Regions from separate parts of the Hydrogenovibrio marinus genome, predicted to be linked through region 1. Evidence: predicted binding sites of a transcription regulator. Region 1 holds the regulator's gene; each other region holds the start of a gene.

Region 1 (4,122 bases):
AGCCTGTTATAATATGAGCCTCGATGAAAAGGAACTTAATATGGCAAAACCAGACGTTTACAACTTTGAAATTTCCGATCAAGATTTTGACGATATCGTTTTAACCAACTCTCAAAAACTGCCCGTATTCGTCCTGTTTTTAAGCCCTGCCATCGGTAGCTGTATCTCACTGGAAAATATTCTAATCGACTACGCACACAAATTCGCTGGTCAATTTATCTTGGCAAGACTGGACATCGACATGTATACCGATGCCCGCGAAAAGTTCAATATTCAAAACGTCCCGACGCTGATGGTCTTCAAAGATGGTGAAGCCATTCATGAAGAAGTCGGCGTCATGACCTATGAGAGCCTTGCTGCTCTATTCAAACAATTCGGCATCTACAACCTTGCCGACGAACTGCGTGAGCAGGCCAAAGTCAAGCATAGCGAAGGCAACACACCTGAAGCGGTACAACTTCTATCGCAAGCAGCCAAAGAAGATGCCGGCAATGTCGATGTTGCCATGGACATGTGTCAGATTTTTTTGGATATCAACATGCTTGCCGAGGCCGCGGAATTATTCACTCGCCTGCCGGACAGCATCAAAGAAGAAAACCGCCCACGCTTTTTGATTGGGCAAATCACCTTCAAAAAACTGGCGTTGGATACTGCTGGCAAAGCCGCTTTATCGGTGCAATTAGAATCACAACCAGAAGACGAAGACACTTTGTTTGATTTGGCGGTTTGCCATATTGCTGACCAAGACTATGACAACGGGATGGCACACCTTTTCAAATTGCTACAAGGCAATCCTGGCGCTAAAGGTGGCGGTGCAAAAGAGTTGTCATTGGCAACCATCAATATGCTTGAAACCATGATGCCGGAAACCGCGAATGATTTTCGCCGCAAAATGAACAATATTATTTCTTAAGCTGAATGGTGTGCGCTTAACGATTGCACTTAGCGATTGCCTTTGAGCAATGAGCTGAGAATCTTCGCCGTCATATCAACACGTGGCACGATGTGGTCGTAATGCATGCGAGACGGCCCTACCACACCCAATACACCGACCACTTCACCATCCACGTCGTAAGGCGTGGTGACGATACTGCAATTTTGGTAGATTTCATGTCCGCACTCGTTCCCGATAAACACCTGCACGCCTTTGGCTTGCATGGATTTATCCAATAAGTTCAACATGTGGGTATGTTGCTCGAAAGATTGGAATAGCGCTTTAAGCTTGTCGGTATCCGCCAGCTCTTGATAGTTCAACAAGTTGGTTTTACCGGAAATAAAGTAAGGTGCCACAGCTTTGGTTTTGCTGTCAATCACGTCATCTGCGGCATCCATAATGGCACGCATCAACTGGTTCATGTTCAAACGGATTTCATCCATCTGATTCACCAGTTTATCTTTCACATCGCGCAAACTGTGTCCGACAAAATGTTTGTTCAGGTAATTCGCCACTTCCAACAACTCGGATTCCGAAGCGGCTTCTTCCAACTCAATAATACGGTTTTGAACATCGTTATCATTGAGTACCAACACCACCAACAAACGTCTTTCGCCCAAACGCACAAAGTCGATATGGCGCAACACTTCCTGCTCTTTGTTCGGAAGCATCACCAAACTCGCCATCCCCGTTAAGCTGGACAGAATATTGGAGGCAGAACCAATCAATTCGTCCTGCGTTTGCGCACGCTGGAATCCTTGCTGGATGTTTTGTTGCACGGTTTGGTTAAGAGGTTGCACCGTCAAGATCGTATCGACGAATACACGAAAGCCCAAGTCGGTTGGGATACGCCCCGCGGAAGTGTGCGGCGAATGAATCAACCCCATTCTTTCCAAATCCGCCATGACATTACGAACCGTAGCGGAACTCACCCCTACTTCCGGCAATTTTGCCAATGCAGTCGAACCGACAGGCTTGCCATCGTTCAGATACATCGACATCAAATTTTTAAACAAAAGTTCAGATCGTTCGTTAAAGTTCATAGGGGGAAATGTTTTTTGCGTTAATTAACCATATTATGGAAGCGATTTTTTCATTTTCAAGCTAAAATCATCCAAATCATAATGAAAAACCCCAGCCAAATCCGGCAAAATGAAACTGCACGGAATTCGGCGATGACACATTAAAACGGATACTCGGGTTAACATCAAATGTTTAATAAAATCGGCATCTTCGGAAAATACAATGGCATTCAATCCTGGGAACTGATTGATAAGCTGATTCTCTATTTTCAGGAAAAAGAAAAACGCGTCATTCTTGATGCACATAGTTGTAAAGACTTTCCTGTGGAGCGCTATGGCATTGAAAAACTTCAGCGCGAAGACATGCTCAAGGAAATTGACTTCGCCGTTGTGGTCGGCGGAGACGGTACTTTTCTGGATGTTGCCCGTACCATTGTCGATTTTGAAGTTCCGATTCTCGGCATCAACCTCGGCCGCCTAGGCTTTCTCACCGACGTTTCTCCAGACTGGATGATCTATACCCTCAACGAAGTGTTGGCGGACGACTACAAGTGTGAAGAACGCATCATGTTGCATGTGCAAATTCATTTGGACGGCAAACTACTCTTTGAAGAAGTAGCCTTCAATGACGTGGTGCTACACAAAAATGACTCCCCTCGTATGGTCGAGTTCGAAACCTTCATTGATGACCGTTTTTTCAGTAGCCAACGCTCGGATGGATTGATTATCTCTACCCCAACCGGTTCAACAGCTTATTCGCTTTCTGCCGGCGGGCCAATTGTTGATCCGGGGCTAGACGTCATGACCTTGGTTTCCATCAATCCGCACACCATGAGTCATCGTCCGGTAGTGGTTGGCGGTAACAGCCGTATTCGCATCAAACCCCATGACAACTGCAATGGCACGGCATCCATTATCTGTGATGGTCAGGTGTCCTTTTTGATTGGTGCAAAACACGAAACCATCGTGACACGTCATCCAAAATTCATCAAAATGGTTCACCCTAAAGACCACGATCACTATGAGTTGCTGAGAGCCAAGCTGAACTGGGGCCAAAAGCTCTAGGTAAAAACTCTAGATGACGCCATTGTGCAATGACATTTATTGAGACACTTATAACTTTCTAATTTGAAGATTTATGCTGCAAACACTCACCATTCAAAACCTTGCCCTGATTGAAAAACTGTCATTGGATTTCCACTCCGGTTTTACCACCCTTACCGGGGAAACCGGCGCGGGTAAATCCATTCTCTTGGATGCACTGGGTTTAGCACTCGGTGAGCGTGCAGACAGCGGCTTGGTGCGTCACGGCACCCCAAGAGCAGACATCACGGCCGACTTTGAGGTACAAGGTCTTCCTCAAGTACAAGCGTGGTTGGCGGACAATGAATTCGACGACGAAGGCAACTGCCTGCTAAGAAGAACCCTCACCTCCGAGGGGCGTTCAAAAGCCTATATCAATGGATTGCCTGCGTCGATTTCTCAATTGAAAGGGTTGAGTGATTTATTGATCGATATTCACGGTCAACATGAACATCAATCCCTGCTTCACAGCAATAAACAACTTGAACTGTTGGATGCCTACGCCAACCATCCAAAACTATTGGAAGGCACGCAACAAACCTATCAACAATGGCAAAGCCTCAAAAAGCGCTATAAAACCCTGCATGAGCAACAAAGCGACAGACAAAGCCAGCTAGACCTGCTCAACTTCCAGCTCAAAGAATTCGACAAAGTCATGCCCGTCGCAGACGAATACGACGCCTTGGCAGAAGAACAAAACGGCTTGGCGCATGCCAGTGAAATCAAGCAAGCTGTGTACAACGCCTACGAACTGATTGAGGGCGAAGAAGGCGTCACCGAAAAACTCAGCAGTGCCATTCACGCATTGGAGTCTGTTGCCGAATACAGCCCTACCTTGGAAAAGATTACCGAGCAACTCAACTCCTTGTTGATAGACGCCCAAGAAGCTGCCAATGACATTCAAGCACAAGACCACCATATCGACCTTGATCCGGCACGTTTACAAGCAGTGGATGAACGCCTATCCGAGCTGTTCGGCTTGGCAAAGCGCTACACGCTCGAGCCACAAGAGTTGGTCGACAAGCACCAACAAATCCGCGAGGCACTTGCAGAGCTAGAAGACTCAGATGCCTCATTGGAAAG
Region 2 (4,122 bases), 1.1 Mb from region 1:
CAGCTATGATTGAGTTCAAATCAATCCAGCCTGCCTTCACCAGCGGTAACAATCCGAGCATAATGCTGGTTGGATAGCATCCCGGATTTCCAATAATGTCAGCCTTTTGAATCGCATCACGGTAATATTCAGGCAAGCCATAAGCGACCTTTGGAAACAAGTGCTTTCCTGTATGCTCGTGCTTGTACCATTTTTGCCAGACATCCAAGTCTTCAAGACGGAAGTCAGCCGCCAAGTCGATAACTTTGACGCCTTTTTTCACTAGCGATTCCGCCATGCTCATCGCTACGCCATGTGGTGTCGCAAAAAACACCACATCGCAAGTTTGTAGTTGCTCGACATCAGGCACCGAAAAACACAGGTCGTAAAACCCTCTTAGGTTGGGATACATATCAGCGACAGCAACCCCTTCTTCACTACGAGAAGTAATCATCGCAACTTCGGCATTCGGGTGGTTTGCCAGAATTCTCAGCAATTCCACACCGGTATAACCTGTTCCACCGACGATTCCAACCTTAATTTGTTTCATTATTTACGACCTTCAAAATTCTTTTAGACAGACCTGTAATTTTGCCAGAAAACAGCAAAAAAATCAGCGTTAGTTTATTCAGCAACCTTTCTTTTAAGGACAAAAAAGCCGGCATAAGCCGGCTTTTTAGAAAGAGCGATGCTCGGTAGATATTACATCATACCGCCCATGCCCCCCATTCCACCTGCTGCGCCAGCATCAGAACCGCCATCTTTAGCTGGAAGATCAGCAATCGCTGCTCCAGTCGTCAAGACAAGTCCTGCGATAGAAGCTGCGTTTTGTAGTGCAGAACGCGTTACTTTAGCAGGGTCAATGATACCTGCTGCAATCATGTCTACATACTCTTCTTTCGCTGCGTCAAAGCCGAAGTTACCTTCACCTTCCATCACTTTGCTAACAATAACAGAACCTTCTAGGCCACAGTTAGTAGCAATTTGACGCATAGGCTCTTCCATTGCACGTAATGCAATCTTAACCCCTACGTCTTGGTCGTTGTTATCGCCCGCCACGTTGATTTTTGATTTAGCACGAACCAAAGCAACACCACCGCCTGCAACGATACCTTCTTGTACCGCAGCACGAGTTGCGTGCAGTGCATCGTCAACACGGTCTTTCTTCTCTTTCATTTCAACTTCAGTTGCCGCACCCAACTTCAATACTGCAACACCGCCTGACAATTTAGCCAAACGCTCTTGAAGTTTTTCTTTGTCATACTCAGAAGTCGTGTTTTCAACTTGAGACTTGATTTGTGCACAACGAGATTCGATATCATCTTTTGAACCCGCACCGTCAATCAACTTCGTTGAATCTTTACCAACAACTACAGACTTGGTTTCACCCAATAGATCCAAAGTTACGTTTTCTAACGTCAAACCAACTTCTTCAGAAATAACTGTACCGCCAGTCAATACCGCCATGTCTTGCAACATCGCTTTACGACGCTCACCGAAACCAGGCGCTTTAACCGCAGCCACTTTCACGATACCACGCATGTTGTTGATAACCAAAGTTGCTAGCGCTTCACCATCAACATCTTCAGCGATAATCAACAAAGGACGACCTGCTTTTGAAACAGCTTCCAAAGTTGGCAGCAACTCACGAATGTTAGAGATTTTCTTGTCATAAAGAAGAACGAATGGCGTTTCCAATTCACAAACCATTTTTTCTTGGTTTGTCACGAAGTAAGGAGATAGGTAACCACGGTCAAATTCCATCCCTTCTACCACAACCAGTTCATCTTCAAGAGAAGAACCTTCTTCAACAGTGATAACACCTTCAGTAGAAACTCTTTCCATTGCGTCTGCAATCATCTTACCGATTGTCGCATCAGAGTTCGCAGAGATCGTACCTACCTGAGCGATTGCTTCAGAAGTTGTACAAGGAACAGACATCGCTTTGATTTCCGCAACAACAGCTTCAACTGCTTTGTGGATACCACGATTCAAATCCATAGGGTTCATACCAGCCGCAACTGCTTTCATCCCTTCACGAACGATTGATTGCGCAAGAACGGTTGCAGTTGTTGTACCATCACCTGCAACATCATTGGTTTGAGAAGAGACTTCTTTAACCATTTGCGCACCCATGTTCATGAACTTGTCTTCAAGTTCGATTTCACGAGCAACAGAAACACCGTCTTTAGTCACAGTCGGTGCACCAAAGCTTTTCTCTAGTACAACGTTACGACCTTTTGGCCCTAGTGTGACTTTAACAGCATCTGCAAGGATGTTAATCCCTTCAACCATCTTTTCACGGGCATCTAAACCAAACTTTACTTCTTTTGCCATTGTGTATTCCTTTTACTTAAATCTATTTGTTCAAATATTTTAGACAATTCTAAAAAATGCACTATCCAATCATTAATCAATGATGGCGATGATGTCGTCTTCACGCATTACTTTCAGCGCTTGACCGTTGTCATCTTTTACTTCTTGACCAGAGTATTGGCCAAAAAGCACTTTGTCGCCTACCTTCACAGTCATAGGGATAATAGAACCGTTATCCGCAGCCTTACCTGGACCAACCGCAACAACTTCACCACGATTTTCTTTTTCTTGTGCAGAACCTGGTAGCAAAATACCACCAGCAGATTCTTTCTGCTCTTCAACTTGGCGAACTACAACGCGATCATGCAAAGGTTTGATATTCATACATTACTCCTAAAAAAATGATTTGATTTCATAAATATATCGCTTTCAATTAGCACTCTATCTATGAGAGTGCTAAACATTTTAGACAATCATTTAAAGCTGTCAAGAATATAGTGACGCTTTTCTGTTTTTCAAGGATAAGAAAGGAAAAATATTGAGCACCCAACCTGGTAGATTTTAATCAAGATCTGCCAGGTTGGGGTAAGCAGAACTCAGACGGGAAAGAAAAGAGATTATTCAGACAATACAAAGTTATCGCAATGAATCAAGAACTCGCCTTCGTTATACCCAAGCAAGGATTCTATTTCTAATGACGGCTTGCCGATAATTCTTTGTGCATCGTCAAAATCATAATTCACCAGACCTCGGCCCACTTCTTGATTCTGCTGATTGACACACACCACCATTTCACCACGACGGAATTGCCCCGAAGCTTCCAACACACCTATCGGCAACAAACTTCTGCCTGTACGTTTTAGCGCCTGTACCGCACCATCGTCCAGCACCAACTGGCCTTTTGCCTGCAGGTGGCCTGCTAACCATTGCTTACGCGCTGTCATTGGCTCCAAATCAGGAATCAACAAGGTGCCGATTTGCTCACCGGACTGCAACCTTGGCAAAATATTCGCCTCTCTACCCGAAGCTATAAAGGTTGCCGTGCCGGAACGAGCTGCACGCTTTGCAGCCATAACTTTGGTGTACATGCCGCCCTTACCTAACAAACCACCTTCTGGGCTCGCCATGGCTTCAATGTCTTTGCGACTCACATGCGCTTCGGAGATGAGTTTCGCATTCGGATTGGTACGCGGATTATCGTCATACAACCCTTGTTGATCGGTCAAAATTACCAAAATATCCGCCGACACCAAATTGGCGGTTAACGCTGCTAAAGTGTCATTATCCCCAAAACGAATTTCATCGGTTACGACCGTGTCATTTTCATTAATGATAGGGATCACGCCTTGCTGAAGTAGTGTCTGAATGGTATTTGAAGCATTCAAATACCGAGCACGATTTGACAAATCGTCATGTGTCATGAGAATTTGTGCCGTTAAAATTTGATGCTTTGAAAAAGCTGATTCATAGGCTTGAATCAAACCCATCTGTCCTACAGCAGCGGCCGCTTGAAGTTGATTGATTTCCGTTGGACGCTTTGCCCAACCTAAACGCTTGATCCCTTCTGCAACTGAGCCGGACGAGACAATCACCACTTCAACTCCCTGATTTCTCAAGGCTACCATCTGCTCAACCCATTGGTTCATTGCGGACAGATTCAACCCTTTGCCATCATCCGTCAGCAAGGCACTGCCGATTTTTACGACCCAACGCTTAGATTTTTTGACTGCTTCTCGACTTTGCACGCTAATTTTTCTCGCTAAAATCCAATGCAATTAATCCAAAATATCGCTTTCGGATGCTTCGTCCGATACTTCTCTGGCATAC
Region 3 (4,122 bases), 590 kb from region 1:
TAGAGGGTTCCACGTTACTTGATAAATTGACCTATGCAGACGCCGTTCAACAGCAAGGCGTGGTTGTGGTTGAACCACCTATGGATAATGTCTATTTGAACCAGTCGGGGAAAGTCAGTTTTGAGGATGTGGGGTTGAATCGTCGCATTGTTATAGAGAAAGATAGTAGCCTATCAAGTGTAGTTTGGAACCCCGGTCCTGAAGGCGTGAAAGCGTTTGGGGATATGAGTGATGATGCCTGGCAAACGATGCTGTGCGTTGAGTCAGGTAATGTACTCGACAATGCGGTTTTGATTCCAAGCGAATCTAAGCATACCTTAACCATGATATTGTCAGCTGAAAGTTTATAGATTGGTTTTTGAGGGAGTATTTGATGGCGAATAAAACCGAAAAACCCCAGTGGTTAATCAATATGTTGTCGATCTTGACGGCGATGTGCGGGCTGATTGCATTTGTGCTGTTTTTACCAGCATTGTTTGTGGTGTTCGGGTTGAATGAAGTTAAGCCTGGCGCGACAGAGTTCAATGCGGCGATTACTTGGGGTGTGCCTCTAGTGATATTTGCCAACTTGTTGTCGTTATTGGTGTTGAAGGGTAGTACGAGTGCTATGCGCGGCATGGTGCAAAAGCTCGGTTTTCTCTTAACCTTGATAGCGGATGCCTGTATTGTTTTGATCATTGTGATGCGATTTATCTAACGCATCATCAAGTGTTTAAAATCGGCCATAAAAAAAGCCCCAACATAGGGGCTTTTTTATTGTGTTGAGTGATGCTTAAGCTTGCATGTTAGCACGCATTTTCAATAAAGCTTGTTGTTCAATCTGACGGATACGTTCCATAGAAACACCGTAAATTTCAGACAACTCTTTCAAGCCGACTTTATCTTCGGTTAACCAGCGTTTGCGGATAATGTCTTGGCTACGTTCATCCAAGTTCGCAAGCGCAGATGTCATCATGCCCATTTCATAAGCACTTTGAGATTCGTTGACCAAGTGTGTTTCTGGATCCAACTCTTGGCTGACCAAGATAGGATAAGTTTTACCTGAGTCTTCTGAATCATCAGAACTCATATCTACCGGTAAATCCTGACCGTAAAGTCTGGTTTCCATTTCCAATACATCACGTCGGGTAACGCCAAGTTCTTTTGCAACCGCATCGGCATCTTTGTCGCCAAACCATTCCAACGATTTTTTTGTGCTTCTTAGTTTGAAGAACAATTTACGTTGCGCTTTGGTGGTTGCTGTTTTAACGATACGCCAGTTTTTAATCACATATTCGTTGATTTCAGCACGAATCCAATGCACAGCAAACGTCATTAGACGAACATTTTCGTTTGGATTAAAGCGTTTTACCGCTTTCATTAGACCGATGTTACCTTCTTGCACCAAGTCTCCTAAAGGTAAACCATAACCTTTATAAGAACGGGCAACAGGCACGACATAGCGCAAGCTCGACAAGATAAGTTGTCTGGCTGCTTCTAGGTCTTGTTGGTAATAAAGTTTTTCAGCAAGCGAGCGTTCTTCTTCTGCACTTAAGACAGGCAGAGTTTGAACGGTTGCCAGGTAGTGTTCGATGTTTTGTCCTGGAGTAAGGCTCGCGCTAAACGGAATCATTTGATTTGTCATACAATCCTGCTCCTGTTGAGTCATCTTTTTCATTAACTCTAATATACAGAAATTAGCACTCAAGTCAAGAGAGTGCTAATCATTTTTTGCGATATTCATTGTATCGACAGACTTTATTAAAACTTTAGAAAAACAAATAGTTATTTTTACTATTTAAAATTTTTCTAGGTTTTAAATGGGCTTATTCTGGCTTAGATGAAGAGCGACCCAATATGCGGTTAAGCACGTCATCTTTGTAAACTAAATGATGTTTCAAAGCACCTGCAATATGTACCATCAAAATGAACGTGATGAAGAACCCGCTGTAAACATGAAGCGGTTTGGCAATGGCTTTAATGTCAGGGTTTTCGCCAACTAAGTTCGGTAATGTAAATAGATTAAAGAAAGGGATGTCGTGTCCGCCTGCGCTGACCATCATATAACCGGAGATCGGCATGACAATCAATGAAAGGTACAAGAAGCCTTTGACGATGTGGCTCAACACGATTTCCATACGATTTTCACCGATGTCTTCTGGGTTGGGTGACATCTTCAACCAGATGACTCGAAGAATCATTAGTAGAAATAAACTGATCCCCAATGAAAAATGCAAATGGAACACGGCGGTTCTTGCCTCACCTTTTGCCATAAATTCTTCGGCAGCGAAAGCGGTGATAAGCGCTAGGATAAATGCAAAAGCTGAAATCCAGTGATTTGCGCGAGAAACTAGGCCGAAGCTATTAGGAGTGTTTTTTAGGCTCATTGGGTAGGCTCTTTGTTAGGTTGAAAGTGCAGAACGATTTAGTCTATAGAGGATTATACAAAGAAAACAGATAAAAAAAAGACCAGCTAAGTAACTGGTCTTGGGAGTAAGTAAAGCCTTCGAGTTTGAAAGGAAAGAAAGCCAAACTTAGTTGCATCAGGCAAGCTAAGCGAGAATTAAGCGTGATCGCCGAGCTCACCTGTTTGATGCATCATTTCCAACCAAGCATCTCTTAGCTCGGTAAGAATCTCAATAGCGCTGTCTAGATAGAAAGTATCTTTTTCAAAGACAGCTTCTTGAATCGCTTTATCAGCATAGTGATAAAGTTCTTCCAGATCGTACGCAATCGGAGTGTGTTCGGTCAAACTCAAACGGTCACGAAGTGCGTCAAGAATCGTTGTCATACGACCTAGGTGGAATCCTTTTTCAACCAAAGCGTTGGATTGATGGCATACTTTTGCCAAATTTCCTTTATCAACAACACCTTGTAATAGTAACAAAACAGTTTTTCTTGGGTTTTCAGCCAAGTGTTTTTCAGTTTGTGGGTTACGGTTGTAATCTTTAATCAGTGGCGCTTTCGCTTCTGATGTCATTGTTAAATTAGTGGTCATGGCTGTTTTCCTTTCTAGTCGAAAAAATAATTAAAGTTTTTCTTTACTTAGCCAACAGCATTGTCCGTGCCAATATAGGTAAAAATTACCAAAATTAAGGTTAATATATTGATTTTAAAAGGTTTTATGGGGTGGAAAAAATTGCCACGTAGGCATGAAAAACCAATGGAAAACTGGCAATTATTGCTGATAGTCAGAAAATTGACGGGGTTTGATGTGGTGATTATGCCCCCAACCTGGCAGATTCTTGACAAATTTCTGCCAGGTTGGGGGTTAATAAAGTATTTATTTAACAAAGCTTTTAAAAAGTAACGGTAACGGCCTGAGAAGCGCGTTTTGCTTTTTCTAGTGCTTCTTCAATAGAGTTTCCTCTGGCGAGCGCAACGCCCATGCGCCGTCTACCGGCGATTTCAGGTTTACCGAACAGTTTGATTTGTGTGTCCGGTTCGCTGAGTGCCTGATATAGGTTTCCGAAAGCCGTTTGTGTCGATTGACCGGTAGGCAAAATGACGCTGGAAGCCGAAGGACCATGCTGGACAATATTAGGAATTGGTAGCCCAAGGATCGCGCGTACATGTAATGCAAACTCGGAAATATCCTGGGAAATCAATGTCACCAGACCCGTATCATGTGGTCGTGGTGAGACCTCACTGAAAATGACTTCATCACCTTTGACAAAGAGTTCAACACCGAATAGTCCGCGCCCACCGAGCGCGTCAGTGATGCTTTTTGCCATCTGCTGTGCTTTTTCCAACGCTGTTGATGTCATTGGATGCGGCTGCCAAGACTGACGGTAATCGCCGTCTTCCTGCAAGTGGCCGATTGGCTCACAGAAGCTTGTGCCGTCAATGTGACGTACCGTCAATAGCGTGATCTCGTAGTCGAAATCAACAAACCCTTCGACAATGACTTTACCCTTGCCGGCGCGTCCGCCTTCTTGGGCGTAATCCCAAGCTTTATCAATGTCTGCAGCGGTTTTGATGACACTTTGTCCCTTACCTGATGAGCTCATGATTGGCTTCACAACGCACGGAATACCAATGTTGTTTACGGCCTGAACAAAGTCTTCTTTATTGTCTGCAAAAGCATAAGGTGAGGTTTTCAAGCCTAGCGTTTCTGCTGCCAAGCGGCGAATGCCTTCACGG

Evidence for each region. Region 1 encodes HrcA, which represses chaperone genes, less so after heat shock. Its sites were predicted from a motif close to TTAGCACTCNNNNNNNNNGAGTGCTAA; they were not measured.
Region 2: a site for HrcA is predicted at 2,729-2,755, ahead of HVMH_RS01880 (co-chaperone GroES). Genes of this name have one in related genera too.
Region 3: a site for HrcA is predicted at 1,677-1,703, ahead of rpoH (RNA polymerase sigma factor RpoH). Genes of this name have one in related genera too.

The regions. Positions count from the first base shown of each region.
Region 1 is NZ_AP020335.1:1,814,240-1,818,361, forward strand. It holds gene HVMH_RS08680 (tetratricopeptide repeat protein) at 41-913, shown strand; gene hrcA (heat-inducible transcriptional repressor HrcA) at 943-1,935, opposite strand; gene HVMH_RS08690 (NAD(+) kinase) at 2,146-3,021, shown strand; gene recN (DNA repair protein RecN) at 3,095-4,122, shown strand, end outside.
Region 2 is NZ_AP020335.1:403,417-407,538, reverse strand. It holds gene argC (N-acetyl-gamma-glutamyl-phosphate reductase) at 1-529, opposite strand, end outside; gene groL (chaperonin GroEL) at 682-2,316, opposite strand; gene HVMH_RS01880 (co-chaperone GroES) at 2,389-2,679, opposite strand; gene proB (glutamate 5-kinase) at 2,913-4,040, opposite strand; gene cgtA (Obg family GTPase CgtA) at 4,071-4,122, opposite strand, start outside.
Region 3 is NZ_AP020335.1:2,409,094-2,413,215, reverse strand. It holds gene HVMH_RS11400 (D-hexose-6-phosphate mutarotase) at 1-350, shown strand, start outside; gene HVMH_RS11395 (hypothetical protein) at 374-697, shown strand; gene rpoH (RNA polymerase sigma factor RpoH) at 773-1,624, opposite strand; gene HVMH_RS11385 (cytochrome b) at 1,806-2,366, opposite strand; gene HVMH_RS11380 (flagellar export chaperone FliS) at 2,543-2,977, opposite strand; gene purT (formate-dependent phosphoribosylglycinamide formyltransferase) at 3,279-4,122, opposite strand, start outside.